2 linked regions of the Azoarcus sp. CIB genome follow. The protein of the gene in region 1 interacts with the protein of each later gene in a pairwise test. Links are inferred from orthologs where the notes say so. Each region holds a gene or a part of one and is shown on either strand. Other genes may lie near its edges.

Evidence for each region.
Region 2: the proteins of AzCIB_RS01200 (region 1) and dsbD interact in binary tests that used the Escherichia coli proteins (3 or more experiments, as listed by UniProt). The link is inferred for Azoarcus sp. CIB from one-to-one orthologs.

What each region holds. Positions count from the first base shown.
Region 1 is NZ_CP011072.1:301,606-308,442, reverse strand. What follows is about bases 2,419-5,397. They hold AzCIB_RS01200 (DsbE family thiol:disulfide interchange protein), read right to left. Parts: upstream 4,217-5,397; coding sequence 3,620-4,216; downstream 2,419-3,619. Other genes in these bases: AzCIB_RS01195 (heme lyase CcmF/NrfE family subunit), read right to left, coding at 4,225-5,397; AzCIB_RS01205 (cytochrome c-type biogenesis protein), read right to left, coding at 3,139-3,615; ccmI (c-type cytochrome biogenesis protein CcmI), read right to left, coding at 2,419-3,142. In the rest of the region: AzCIB_RS01220 (ligand-binding sensor domain-containing protein), read left to right, coding at 1-191; AzCIB_RS01215 (ligand-binding sensor domain-containing protein), read left to right, coding at 280-1,482; more of ccmI, read right to left, coding at 1,871-2,418; more of AzCIB_RS01195, read right to left, coding at 5,398-6,198; cytochrome c maturation protein CcmE, read right to left, coding at 6,195-6,641; heme exporter protein CcmD, read right to left, coding at 6,638-6,837. UniProt on the Escherichia coli protein: Involved in disulfide bond formation. Catalyzes a late, reductive step in the assembly of periplasmic c-type cytochromes, probably the reduction of disulfide bonds of the apocytochrome c to allow covalent linkage with the heme.
Region 2 is NZ_CP011072.1:441,533-448,327, forward strand. Bases 1,142-4,078 are described here. They hold dsbD (protein-disulfide reductase DsbD), read right to left. Parts: upstream 3,563-4,078; coding sequence 1,721-3,562; downstream 1,142-1,720. Other genes in these bases: AzCIB_RS01800 (riboflavin synthase), read right to left, coding at 1,142-1,607; cutA (divalent-cation tolerance protein CutA), read right to left, coding at 3,657-4,013. Also shown: ribBA (bifunctional 3,4-dihydroxy-2-butanone-4-phosphate synthase/GTP cyclohydrolase II), read right to left, coding at 1-1,005; more of AzCIB_RS01800, read right to left, coding at 1,002-1,141; AzCIB_RS01815 (DUF2946 family protein), read left to right, coding at 4,139-4,711; AzCIB_RS01820 (Mut7-C RNAse domain-containing protein), read left to right, coding at 4,726-5,469; AzCIB_RS01825 (PAS domain-containing protein), read left to right, coding at 5,661-6,110; AzCIB_RS01830 (ABC transporter substrate-binding protein), read right to left, coding at 6,137-6,795. UniProt on the Escherichia coli protein: Required to facilitate the formation of correct disulfide bonds in some periplasmic proteins and for the assembly of the periplasmic c-type cytochromes.

The DNA.
Region 1 (6,837 bases):
TGGCGCAGGACAAGCAAGGCGTGTTCTGGTTCGGCACCGACAAGGGCGTATCGCGCTTCGACGGCAAGAACTGGCGCTCCTTCACGACCAAGGAAGGTCTGCTCGACTCGCACGTGTACACGATTGCGGCAGCCGACAACGGCGACATCTGGGTCGGCACACGCCGCGGCGTCTCGGTCATCGGCAAGTAATCCACACTCAAGGTCGGACGCGCCGGCGGACCGTTCTGCGGCCCCCGCCGGCCGAGCGACAACCGGAACTTTAACTGGAGTCTTTCGCATGAGTTACAAAGTTGCAGCCGTCGCCGCCATCGTCGGCGCCGTCGCGATTGCCGGCGCCTATACGCTCGGCCAGCAGCAGGCCAAGGCCCCCGCACCCGCCTCCGTTGCGAGCGCACCGGCCGGCGCCCAATCGGCGGCCGGTGGCCAGGAGACCCGCGAGGGGAAGGTCGGCGTGGACCCCAACGAGAAATTCACCCATTTCCGCGTCGGCAACAAGAACGTCAAGAAGATCTTTGCCGACAACGGCGTGATCTGGGTCGCGACCTCTGGCGGCGTCATCCGCTACGACACGCGCACCGACGAATACAAGATGTTCGACAACCAGAGCGGCCTGCTGTCGAACGGCATGTTCTATGTCGGTCGGGTGCAGGGCAAGATCACCGTCGGTACCTACGGCGGCGGCATGTCGATGCTGGACGAAAAGACCGGCACGTGGGACACCTACAACATTCCCGAAGGATTGGGCGACGCCTTCGTGTATGACGTGGTCGAAACCCGTACGGGCGACATCTGGATCGCAACCTGGTCGGGCGTAAACCGCGTCCGCGGCGGCAAGCTCAAGGATCCGGCGGCTTGGGAACTCCATACCGTCGAAAGCACCAGCGGCGGCCTCCCGAACGACTGGGTGTACGGCCTCGCCGAAGGCAAGAACGGTGAAATGTGGCTCGCGACCGAAGGCGGTATGGCCCGCTTCATGGATGGCAAGTGGGAGAACTGGAACCACTCCCGCGGCGTCGGTGCGGACTACGACAAGGTCAAGCAGGACATCGCTTACAAGAGCGATCCCGCGAAGGAATCGCTGCACCACGCCCAGCAGAAGCGCGAGATGGGTCTCGAGGGGATCGACCAGGCTTACAACCCGAACTACATCATTGCACTCGTCGTCGACGAGGACGGCACGGTGTGGTCCGGCACCTGGGGTGGCGGCCTGGCGCATTACGACGGCCAGAAATGGACGAACTACACGACCGTCGAGGGACTGCCTGGCAACCATGTCTTCATGCTGCACCGCGACCAGCAGAATCGTCTGTGGATAGGCACGAACAACGGCCTGGCGGTCAAGGAAGGCAATCAGTTCCGCGTCATGAAGTCCGCCGATGGCCTGTTCAACGACACCGTATTCTCGATGACGACGACGAAGGAAGGGGACCTCTGGATCGGCAGCTACGGCGGTGTTGCCCATATCCGTCCGGCGATTTGAGCGAAGCGGCAGGATAGTTTCACGGCAGCACCCGGGCCGCCCCACTGAGTGGGGCGGCTTTTTTGCGCCTGGAGAATCAACGCATCACCGCCGACTCCCGCCATGCGGTTCCGCGGTCTGTGCGCGTTCAGGCAGGTCTTCAACGCCGTCTCGGATCCATTCGGTGAGCATGGATCGCTCAGGCTGATCGCGACAGGCGCGGCGGGTAGCGGGCGAGGCGCGCTATCCGATGTGATCGAGGTTCCTCACCCAGCCTTGATCGGTCGGAGCCAGGGAACGTCGCTGGGCGTGCGCAGCCATCCGCCGGTGCCTCGCCCCAAACCCGTAAACAAAGAAAGGGGCGTGATGCCAGCGGCACCACGCCCCTCGATTTATGCAGAAGCGGCGCTTACTTGCGCACGCGGTCGATCACGACGCTGACGCCCTGGGCGTCCGGCGAGGCCAGCACCGTCTGGCTTTCGAGATCGCCGGCGGCAGCTGTCGCACTACCGCCCTTCGACAGCCGCGCACCGACGGCGATCTGCTCCGGCAGGGGGCCCTGCGACATGCGTTGTGCGTTGCTGAAATCGAAATCGACGGGCAGGTCGCCGGCGCGCATGCGCAAAGCGGCAATCGGCATGCCGCCCTGCGGCGGACGCGCAAAGACAAACACAGTCGCATCGCTACCGGCTTGTTGTGCGAGCTCGGGCGACAGGCTCAGTCGGCCGCGCAACGTGAGGGGGGCCGACGAGGCCTGGGCGCCGTCTTCCCGGGCCGCACCACCAATTCCCGCCACCTGAGCACCGGCAGGCGGATTCAGCTGGGCCATCCCTCCCTTCGTGCGGGCCTCGTTGATGCTAGCCAGAATCGAGCTGTACGCACCGTCACCGGGCGGCATGGTGGCGAGGATCTTCTCCCATTGGGCGGACGCGGTCGCGTAGTCGTGACGGACGAACGCGGACGTACCCGAAAGCGCCAGCGCCTTGACGTGATTCGGCGCCAGCTCGAGGGCACGCGCGATGAGCCGGTCGGGATCCCCCTCGAACTTGCGTCCGCCTGCGCCGGCAAGCAGGTCAGCCCAGTCGGCGAGAATGTCGGGATGATCCGGAATATTCCTGCCGATCCTGTTCCACGTCGCAACGGCGCCCTGGAAGTTCTGCATCACGGCGAACGACCGGCCCAGCATCATCCAGCCCTGCACGTCGCCAGGCTCGCGTTCGAGGCGCTCGGCGAGTTGGGACACCATCGCCTGCATCTGCTCGGGCGTGATCTGGTGGCCCGCTTCGGGCGCGGGTTTGGCGCTGGCGGGATCGAGTCCCTCAGGGGTGCCGAGGATGAGGTACACGGCCACCGCGAGAACCGGCACGGCGAAGACCACGCCGAGCGCCCAGCCACGGGCGGGGGCGGCGTCGACGCCGGCCTCGGCCGTGCCGGCCTCCGTCAGCGCGCGCTGCTCGAGCTCTTCGCGAGAACGCTTGTAGTCGGCCTCCGCGATGCGCCCCGCAACGTGGTCGGCTTCGAGTTCGGCGAGTTGCTCGCGCAGCACAATCAGTACGGTACGCGCCTGTTCCTGACGTGCAGCATGTTCGCGCGCCTTGGCTCCCGTCCCCAGCATGGGCGGAATCACGAGCAGCAGGGCACCGGCCACCAGCATGGTGGCCAGGATCAGGAAAACAGTCACGAGCGGGACTCCTGGGAAGGTTTGGCAGAGCCGTCAAGCAGGGCAGAGGCGCGGGCATGCTCTTCCGCGCTCAGGGGCGGCGGAACTTCGCGAACGCGCCTGCGCAGGCGCCAGCCGAGCCATCCGGCTCCGGCGACGAGCAGCAGCCCCGGTCCGAGCCAGAGCAACAGGGTTGCTCCCTTGAACGGCGGCAGATAGAGGACGAAATCACCGTAGCGGGCAACGAGGTAGTCCACGACGGCAGCTTCGTCCTTGCCCGCGAGGAACTGCTCGCGCACCTGGTTGCGCAGATCCACCGCCAGCGGCGCGTTGGATTCCGCGATCGACTGGTTCTGGCAGACGAGGCAACGCAGGTCGTGCGACAGGCGCATGACGCGTTCCTCGAGGACGGGGTCGTCGGAGACCGGAACCGCTTCGCCGGCCTGGCCCACCACCGGAAAAAGCAGGGCCGCAACAAGCGCCAAGCGGCGCATCAGGTCAGCTCGCACGTTGCAACTCCGCGATCTTGGGAATCAGCACGTCGCGCAGCGATTCCGGGGTAATCGGACCGATGTGTTTGTAGCGGATCACACCTTGCTGGTCGATCAGGAAAGTTTCCGGAACACCGTAAACGCCGTAGTCGATGCCGATGCGCCCGTCCAGATCCACTGCCGACACCATGTACGGATCGCCTCCGTGCTCGACGAGCCACTGGCGCGCACGCTGGCGGGCGCTTGTGAGCTCGGTCGCGGGATCGAGGCCCTTCACGTCGAGCGCGCCGTCGCCGCGCACTTCCTTGTAGTTGAGACCGATGATGGGCACCGGACTGGTGCGGGCGAAATCGACCAGCACCGGATGCTCATAGCGGCACGAGATGCACCAGGACGCCCAGACGTTGAGGAGCCACACGCGCCCCTTGAGGTCTTCGGGCGAGATGAACTTGTCTTCGGCCTGCAGCTGCGGCACGCGGAACGCCGGCGCGGGTTTGCCGATCAGCGGCGACGGAACCTCGCGCGGGTTGAGCTTCAATCCATAACCGAGAAATCCCGCCAGCAGCAGGAAGATGAACAGGGGAACCAGGAACTTCGCTTTCATGAAACCTCTCAAGCAGCCTGGCGCGCCGCCCCCGCAGGGGCTTCGCGCTCGGCAAGACGGCGGTAGCGGCGGTCTGCGGCGGCGAAGATGCCACCCAGCGCCATCAAGGTGCAACCGACCCAGATCCAGCTGATGAACGGACGGTAGAACAGGCCCACGACCCAAGAGCCGTCCTCGAGCTGGTCGCCGAGGTTCACGTACACGTCGCGGAGCGGGCCGATGTCGATCGAAGCCTCGGTCATCGGCATGCCCTGCGCTTCATAGAAGCGCTTCTCCGGCGTCAGCGTCGCAAACGTGACGCCCCCGCGGCTCACATCGATCGTGGCACGCGCGGCAGCGTAGTTCGGTCCCGGAGCGTCCGCGACGCCGCGGAAGGTGAAGGTGTAACCGGCGAGCTGTGCGGTGTCGCCCGGCAGCATCTTCACCTGGATCTGGCTGTTGAGACTGCCGACCAAGGCGACGCCGATGATGAACACGCCGATCCCCAGGTGGGCGAACCACATGCCCCACCACGCTGCGGGAATGCTGCGCAGGCGGGAACCCGCTCCCGCACCCTGACGGTCGGCGAGACGCTGCCACAGGATCTGGGCGCTGCCGATCAGGACCCACGCCGCAAGGGATAGCCCCAGGGCGGTACGCCACGTGACGTGACCGATCGCGAAAGCGGCACCGATCCCGAGGACGACACTCGCAACCAGACCCGGGGCGATCTTGCGCAGGACGCGGTTGCCTTCATCGCCCTTCCAGCGGACGAAGGGGCCGATCATCATCAGCACGATCACCGGTGTCATCAGCGGCACGAACACGGTTTCGAAGTACGGCGGCCCGACCGAGATCTTGCCGAGGTTCAGCGCATCGATGAACAGCGGATAGAGCGTGCCGAGCAGCACGGAGCCACAGGCGACGGACAGCAGGACGTTGTTGCCGAGCAGCGAGGCCTCGCGCGACACGAGGCCGAAGCTGCCGCCCCCGGCCAGGGTGGGCGCACGCCACGCGAACAGCGTCAGAGAGACGCCGATCACGACGACCAGCAGCGCCAGCACGAAGAGGCCGCGTGCGGGATCGGTGGCGAACGCGTGCACCGAGGTCAGCACGCCCGAGCGGACGAGGAAGGTGCCCATCAGCGACAGCGAGAACGCGCCGATGGCGAGGAGGACGGTCCAGCTGCGGAAGGCGCCGCGCTTCTCGGTGACTGCCAGCGAGTGCATCAGTGCGGTGCCCAGCAACCACGGCATGAAGGACGCGTTCTCGACCGGATCCCAGAACCACCAGCCGCCCCAGCCGAGCTCGTAGTAGGCCCAGCCTGAGCCGATGGCGATGCCGGAAGTAAGGAAGACCCACGCGACGATCGTCCACGGACGCGACCAGCGTGCCCAGGCGGCATCCATGCGGCCGGAGAGGAGCGCGGCGATCGCGAATGCGAAGGCGACCGAGAAGCCGACGTAGCCCATGTAGAGCAGCGGCGGATGGATGATCATGCCCGGATCCTGCAGCAGCGGATTGAGGTCGCGGCCTTCGGGTGCGCCGGGCAGGATGCGGTCGAACGGGTTGGAGGTGACCAGCAGGAACAGCAGGAAGCCGCTGCTCACCAGACCGAGCACGCCGAGCACGCGCGCCATGAAGATCTCGGGCAGGTTGCGGCTGAACACCGTCACGGCGACGGTCCACAGCGCGAGCGACATCGACCACAGCAGCAGCGAGCCCTCGTGGTTGCCCCACACGCCGGTGATCCTGTAGATCAGCGGGGTTGCCGAGTGCGAGTTGCTGGCGGCCAGTTGCAGGGAGAAATCGCTGTTGATGAAGGACCAGGTGAGACAGCCGAACGAAAACGCGATGAACAGGAACTGACCCTGCGCGGCGGTGCGACCGACGGACATCAGTGCGAGGCGGTTGCGGCTCGCGCCGATGAGCGGCACCACGCCCTGCACGAAAGCGAGGATCAGCGCGAGGATGAGGGAGAAATGGCCGAGTTCGGGAATCATTGCTTCACCGTCTTGGCGGTCTTCTGCGCTTGGTCGACCGCGTGCTGCGCTTCGGGCGGCATGTAGTTCTCGTCGTGCTTGGCGAGCACCTCGGAGGCGGTGAACTGGCCGTCCGGGCCCATCTTGCCCTGCACGACCGCGCCCTTGCCCTCGCTGAAGAGATCAGGCAGCGAGCCCTTGTAGGTCACGGGAATGACCTTCGCGGTGTCGGTGATCGCGAACTGCACGGTCAGGCCGTCGGCCGCGCGCTTGATCGAGCCGGGCTCGACCAGACCGCCGATGCGGAAGGTGCGCCCGCTCGGTGCCTTGCCTTCGGCGACTTCGGTGGGGGTATGGAAGAACACGAGGTTCTCCTGGAAGGCGGTGAGCACGAGCGCCACCGCCCCGATCAGCAGTGCGACAGCGCCGCCGAGCAGCATCAGCCGTTTGCTACGGGGTTTCATTCAACGATCTCCTCAAAAGCACGGCGCCCGCCCGCGCCGGCCGCATTGGCCCGACGCAGGCGCAACAGGCGCCGTACGGTATCCCTACGACGACGCACGACGAGGATCAGTTCCCCGATCACGAGCAACAGCATCACGCCGTAACTGCCCCACACGAAGGGGGCGAATCCACCCATGTCCCAGAAGGCACTCCAGG
Region 2 (6,795 bases), 140 kb from region 1 along the record:
CTTGCCGACCTTGAGATCGCGCAGGATCTGGGCGCCGACGCCGAACAGGCGCGCGTCCCATTTCGGCGGCTGGTAGCCGTTGCCGGTCAGGCTCGCGAGCAGTTCGCTGCCCGATTGCGGGCGGTACAGCAGCACGATCACGCCTTGCTCGGCCTGCGCGAGGCGGGCGAGCGACTGGTTGACCGGGAAGGTGTGGCGGGCGCTTTCGGCGTCGAGGAAATCGACGACCGAGATCGGCTCATGCACGCGCACGAGGGTCTCGTGCTCTGGGCGGATGTCGCCCTTGGACATCGCGAAATGCACCTCGCCGGTGGTCTTGTCCTCGAACGCGTAGAGGCGGAAGCGGCCGTGCGGGGTGTCGACGTCCTTTTCGGCGACGCGCTCGATCAGGTGCTCGTTCGACGAACGGTACTGGATCAGGTCGCGGATCGCGCCGATCTTGAGGCCGTGCTCCTTGGCGAACTCGACGAGATCGGGCAGGCGCGCCATCGTGCCGTCGTCCTTGAGGATCTCGCAGATCACCGCGGCCGGTTCGAGCCCGGCGAGGGCGGCGAGGTCGCAGCCGGCTTCGGTGTGGCCGGCGCGGATCAGCACGCCGCCGTTCTGCGCCATCAGCGGGAAGATGTGGCCGGGCTGGACGATGTCGGTCGCCTTGGCGTTGCGCGCGACGGCGGCTTCCACGGTGCGCGAGCGGTCGTGCGCCGAGATGCCGGTGGTGACGCCCTCGGCGGCCTCGATCGAGGTCGTGAAGGCGGTGCCGTGCGGCGAGCGGTTGTCGCGCACCATCAGCTGCAGGCCCAGCTGTTTGCAGCGCGCTTCGGTGAGCGTCAGGCAGATCAGGCCGCGGCCGTACTTGGCCATGAAGTTGATCGCCTCGGGCGTGACGTGTTCGCCGGCGAGCACGAGGTCGCCCTCGTTTTCGCGGTCTTCCTCGTCGACCAGCACGACCATGCGGCCGGCGCGGATTTCCTCGACGATTTCGGTGATGGGGGACAGTGCGGTCATTGTGCGGATTCCTCGCGCCATGCGAGCAGGCGTTCGCAGTAGCGGGCGATCAGGTCGATCTCGAGGTTCACGCGGCTGCCCGCCTCGAGGCGCTTGAGATTGGTCACCGCCACGGTGTGCGGGATCAGGTTGATGGAGAACTCGGTGCCTTCGACGCGATTCACGGTGAGGCTCACGCCGTTCACGGTGATCGAGCCCTTGCGCGCGATGTAGCCGGCGAGTGCGGCCGGGGCGCGGATCACGAGATCGTGGCTTTCGCCTACGGGGACGAAGCGCACGACTTCGCCGACGCCGTCGACGTGGCCGGTGACGAGGTGGCCGCCGAGGCGGTCCGCGAGGCGCAGCGCCTTCTCGAGATTGACCTCGTTGCCCGTCTCGTCGAGGCCGGCCGTGCAGTTGAGGGTCTCGCGCGACACGTCGAACTGCACGCGCGGCGCGTCCAGTGCGATGACGGTGAGGCAGACGCCGCTGTTGGCGATGCTGTCACCGAGCTGCACGTCGGAGAGGTCGAGGTCGGCCACGTTGACCGTCAGGCGGACGCCGTCCTGCAGGGGGTCGATGCGTTCGATTCGGCCGCAGGCGGCCACGATTCCGGAGAACATTTCTTGTGGGCGGGCGAGTGGTGGAGCGCCAATTGTAGGCGAATTGCAACCAAAAGCGATCGGCAAGCAAAAGCGATCGGTTCGCCGCTCTTCTCTTTCTTGGGCTCGCGCCCTCAGCGCAGCGCGCGGTCGAGCACTTCGCCGAAGGGCTCCGCCTGCATGAAGCCGACGACGCGCAGGCCGTCGCGTTCCTTGCCGGCAGGGTCGAAGAAGATCGTGCCCGGCGGCCCGAACAGGTTGAAGCGCTTGAGCAGCGCCTTGTCGTCGTCGTTGTTGGCGGTTACGTCGGCCTTCAGCAGCAGCATGCGGCCCATGCGTGCGGCGACGTTCGGGTCGGTGAAGGTGAAGCGCTCCATCTCCTTGCACGAGACGCACCAGTCGGCGTAGAAGTCGAGCATCACCGGACGGTCGGCCGAGGCAAGGCGGGCGTCGAGCTCGGCGATCGAGGCGACCTTCTCGAAGCGCGGCAGCTCGGCCGCGTTCGCAGTCGAGGCCTGTGCGCGCAGCACCGCGAGCGGCTGCAGCGGGTCGCGCGAGCCGGCGAGGGCGCCGATGAGCATCGCCGAGCCGCCGATCAGCAGCACGACGCCGACGCCCTTCCAGAAGCGCTGCCAGCCTTTGGCGTGCGGCGGCAGCGGGTCGAGCGCGTGCAGGAAGATGCCGGAGAACACCAGCAGCGCGGCCCACGCGAGCATGGGCAGCAGCGGCGGCACGACCGGGGTGAGCAGCCACACGGCGACGGCCAGCAGCATCACGCCGAAGGCCTTCTTGACGCCTTCCATCCACGCGCCGGCCCTGGGCAGCACCGAACGGGCGGCGATGCCGATGATGAGCAGCGGGGCGCCCATGCCGAGCGCCATCGCGAACAGTGCCGCGCCGCCGAGCACGGCGTTGCCGGTCTGGGCGATGTAGAGCAGCGCGCCGGCGAGCGGGGCGGCGACGCAGGGGCCGACGATCAGCGCCGACAGCACGCCCATCACCGCGACCCCGCCGAGGTTGCCGCCCTGCTGGTGGCTGGCGGTGGAGGACAGGCGGCTCTGCAGCGCCGACGGCAGCTGCAGCTCGTAGAAGCCGAACATCGACAGCGACAGCAGTACGAACACCAGCGCGAAGGTGCCGAGCACCCAGGCGTTCTGCAGTGCGGCGGCCAGCATCGTGCCGGAGAGGCCCGCGGCGACGCCGGCCGCGGCGTAGGTGACGGCCATGCCCAGCACGTACACCAGCGACAGCACGAAGGCGCGTCCGCGCGAGATCTGATGGCCGTGGCCGACGATGATGCCCGACAGGATGGGGATCATCGGGAACATGCAGGGGGTGAAGGCGAGCAGCAGGCCGAAGCCGAAGAAGCTCAGCAGCACCAGCGGGCCGCTGGCGTCGCGCAGCAGGCCGGCGATGCGTCCGCTCTCGTCGTCGGATACGCCGCTGCCGGCGGTCGCCGCGGCCGTCTGCACGGGTTTGTCGTCGCGCCCGAGCAGGCCGTCGAGGAAGCTGCCACCGGTCTTGACCGGCTTGGCGAGCAGGTCGATGTCGGCGGTCTGTTCGTTGGGCGGATAGCAGATGCCGCCGTCCCAGCAGCCCTGCACGCTGCCGAGCAGGCGGAATTTCGTCGTGCCCTCCGGTGCAGTGACGGGCAGCAGGATCTTCACTTCCTTGCGGTAGGTTTCGACCTGGCCGAAGAAGTCGTCCTTCGTGACCTTGCCCGGCGGGCGCTGCGGTGCGCCGAAGGTGACGGTGTCGGGATCGGCGCGGAAGCGGAACTTGTCGGCGTAGAGGTAATAGTCCCCCGCGATCTTCACGGTGACCTCGACCGTCTGCGGATCGAGCGCCTGCGCGGAGAGCACGAAGGCCTCTTCGGGGCGCATCGGCGTGCCGGTGACAGTAGTGGCGGCATTGGCGGGAACGGACAGCGCGAGCAGGCTGGCGAGGAGGGCGATCAGGGACAGGAGGCGGTGCATGGGGTCGGTCGGCATTGCGCGGTGGCGCGATTGTAGGACGGCTGGGGCGGCTGGCCTTCGATATGGATCAAGACATGCGTCGGGGCACGCCGCTTCAGGAAGCGTCCGGGGCTGCGTCTGCGTTGTCGGGTTGCGGGGCGGTTTCCGCGGCGACCCAGTCGAGGTAGCCGGGCAGGCCGCGCATGACAGGGACCGCGATGATTTCGGGAAGTTCGTAGGGATGGTTCTCGCGGATCGCTGCCTCGAGTTCCGCGTAGCGCACGGGCGTGGTCTTGATCAGCAGCGGGACTTCGGTCGCGCTCTCGATCCTGTCCTGCCAGCGGTACACCGAGCGGCAGGGGGCCAGGACGTTCACACAGGCCGCCAGGCGGCGTTCGACCAGCAGCGCGGCGAGCGCGTCGGCGCAGGCGGCGTCGGGACAGTTCGTGAGGACGACAAGCGCTTCGGTCATCGCAGGGCACTCCGCATGGGCAATCGCGGGATTGTCCCAGACTCCGGCGCTTCGCGCATGCGCGGCCGGGTTCTGCCCGCGGCCGCGGCGCGCTATCCTGAGATTTTCGCCGGAGTTCCGCCGTAATGACCAACAGCCCCGATCCCGCCGCGCTCGCCCGCTGGCCCGACGTCCCCGCCTGCTACGATTGGCTGTCGCTCGACCGTCGCGGCACGTGGCGCCTGCAGGGCGAGGCGGTCGCGCACGCGGGGCTGGCGGGCTTCCTGAACGCCGCCTACGGCCGCGACGAAGCGGGCAACTGGCTCGTGCATAACGGGCCGCAGCGGGTGTATGTGGCGCTCGACTACGCCCCCTGGGTGTTGCGCCTGCATCCGGACGGCAGCCTGACGACGCACACCGGGGCCGGGGTCGCGGCCGTTGCGGCGGCGTACCTCGACGAGGAGGGCAATGTGCTGCTGGACACGGATCTCGGCGCCGGCCTGCTCGACGACCGCGACCTCGCGGCTTTCCTCGCCCAGTGCCGTCGCGCCGATGGCAGCGTGGCCGACGACGAGGCGCTGCTCGGCGTGATGGCGGGCGGCTCGGGGGGGGCGTGCCAGGTGAGGTGCCAAGTGAGGTGGCGGGATCTGCCGCTGCAGGCGGTCGCGCGCGCGGCGGTGCCGGCGCGCTTCGGCTTCCGGGCGCGGCCGGCGCCCTGATCCGGAGTGCGGCGATGGTGTCGGCGCGTTTCCGCTTCTACGAGGAACTCAACGATTTCCTCGCGCCGGAGCGCCGCTATCGCGACATCACGGTGCCGTGCGCGCGCGCCGCGACGGTCAAGCACATGATCGAGGCGCTCGGGGTGCCGCACACCGAGGTCGAGCTGGTGCTGGTGAATGGCGAGTCGGTGGGCTTCGACCGACTCATGCAGGACGGCGACCGCGTGTCGGTGTATCCGCGCTTCGAGGCCTTCGACATCACGCCGCTGCTGCGCGTGCGCGAACATCCGCTGCGTACGACGCGCTTCGTCGCCGACGCCCACCTCGGCGGCCTCGCGCGCCTGCTGCGCATGACCGGTTTCGACACGCTCTACGACAACAACTTCGCCGACGAGGATATCGAGGCTATCGCCGCCCACGACGGGCGAATTGTGCTCACGCGCGACCGCGCGCTGCTCAAGCGCCGCACGATCACGCACGGCTGCTACGTGCACGCGCTGAAGCCGGAGCTGCAGTTCGCGGAGATCCTCGCGCGCCTGGATCTCGCCCGCAGCGCGCGCCCCTTCACGCTGTGCCTCGCGTGCAACGCGCCGCTGCATGCGATCGACAAGGCCAGCATCGAACACCTGCTGCCGGAGGGCGTGCGCGCGCGCCACGCGCGCTTCAGCACCTGCGACGTGTGCCGGCGGGTGTTCTGGGAGGGGACGCACTGGGTCAAGATGCGGGCGCTGATCGGGCGACTCCTTCCAGGCGCTTGAGCGCGATCACGGTCGGGCATGCCAGTGGGGAAAGGGTGTTGCCGGTGTGAAATATCCGTGTTTCGGGGATGGCATACTCCGATGTAAAGTTTTGTTGCCTACGGCATACGGGCCCGCGACGGTGCGACACTAAGGCACGCAACGGGCGACTCTTGCGTTCGGCCGCAGCGAAGCAAAGGAATACACACCATATGCTCCCGTCCGACCTCCCTTCCGGTATCGATACGCTGGTGCGCTACGGAGAGCTTCTCTCCGGGCTCGACATCGGGATCCTGTCGCATTCGTCGGACGGTATCGCGGAGTACGCGAACGACGCTGCGCGCACCTGGCTCGGCTTCGGGGGCTTGTCCGGACTGGGGCTCGACAACACGTGGTCCCTGCTGGGCACCGATGGTAGCCACCTGGCGTTGTCGGAGCTCCCCGCGGTGCAGGTCTTGTGCGCCGGCAGCCCCGTGACGGGGCGCGTCGTCGCGCGCCTGGTCGGTGGCGAAGTGCACCTGCTGCGCATGGATGCGATCCCCATTCCGGGCTCCGACGGCCGCCTCGAGCGCGTCGTGACCGCGTTCCGCGACGTCAGTGCCGGTCGGCTGGCTCCGGGGGCGGACGAGTGCGGGAGCACCGGAGACTCATCGGCCGCGTAGCCCCCGTCCCTGCCCTGTGGCAAGGCTCAGCGCCTTGCCGGCCTCGCGAGCGGAACAAGCACGTCCTGCGCCGTGTAGCGCGCCATGAACACCTGCTCGGGACCGAGCGCGTCATGGCGATCGGGTGTGAACGGGCGCTCGTAGTGGCGTACCAGACCCGGATAGGGGGGCAGTTTTTCCATCGCATCGCGCACTTTTGCGCGGTCGGCCGAGCCGGCGCGCGCGATCGCCTGCGCCAGCAGGTGTGTCAGGTCGTAGGCATGGGCGACACCGGCCGGCGCACGGACCTGTTCCGCGCCGCCAATTCCGTAGCGGGTCTTCAGCGCCGCGAGCACGCGCTTCGCGGCGGGCGTGTCCAGGCCGATGAAGCTGAAGGTCTGGATCACCGCGAAATCGACCTGGTCGAGTGCCGGGCCGGTCAATTCGGCGAATGCTCCGCCGGTGACCCCCCAGTGGCTGACGATCGGCAGCCGTTCGGACGGCGGCAGTGCGGCCACCTCGCGCACGAGCAACGCGCCTTCGGCTTCGTTGGCGACGAAGATGATCGCCTGGGCGCCGGCTGCGCGCAGGCTGCGATATTGTTCCATCAGCGACGGGTCGCCCCAGTTGTACCAGTGTTCGCCGACGATGCTGACGCCGGCCGCCGTGGCCGCGGTGACGAGCGCGTTGCGGTTGCTGCGCCCCC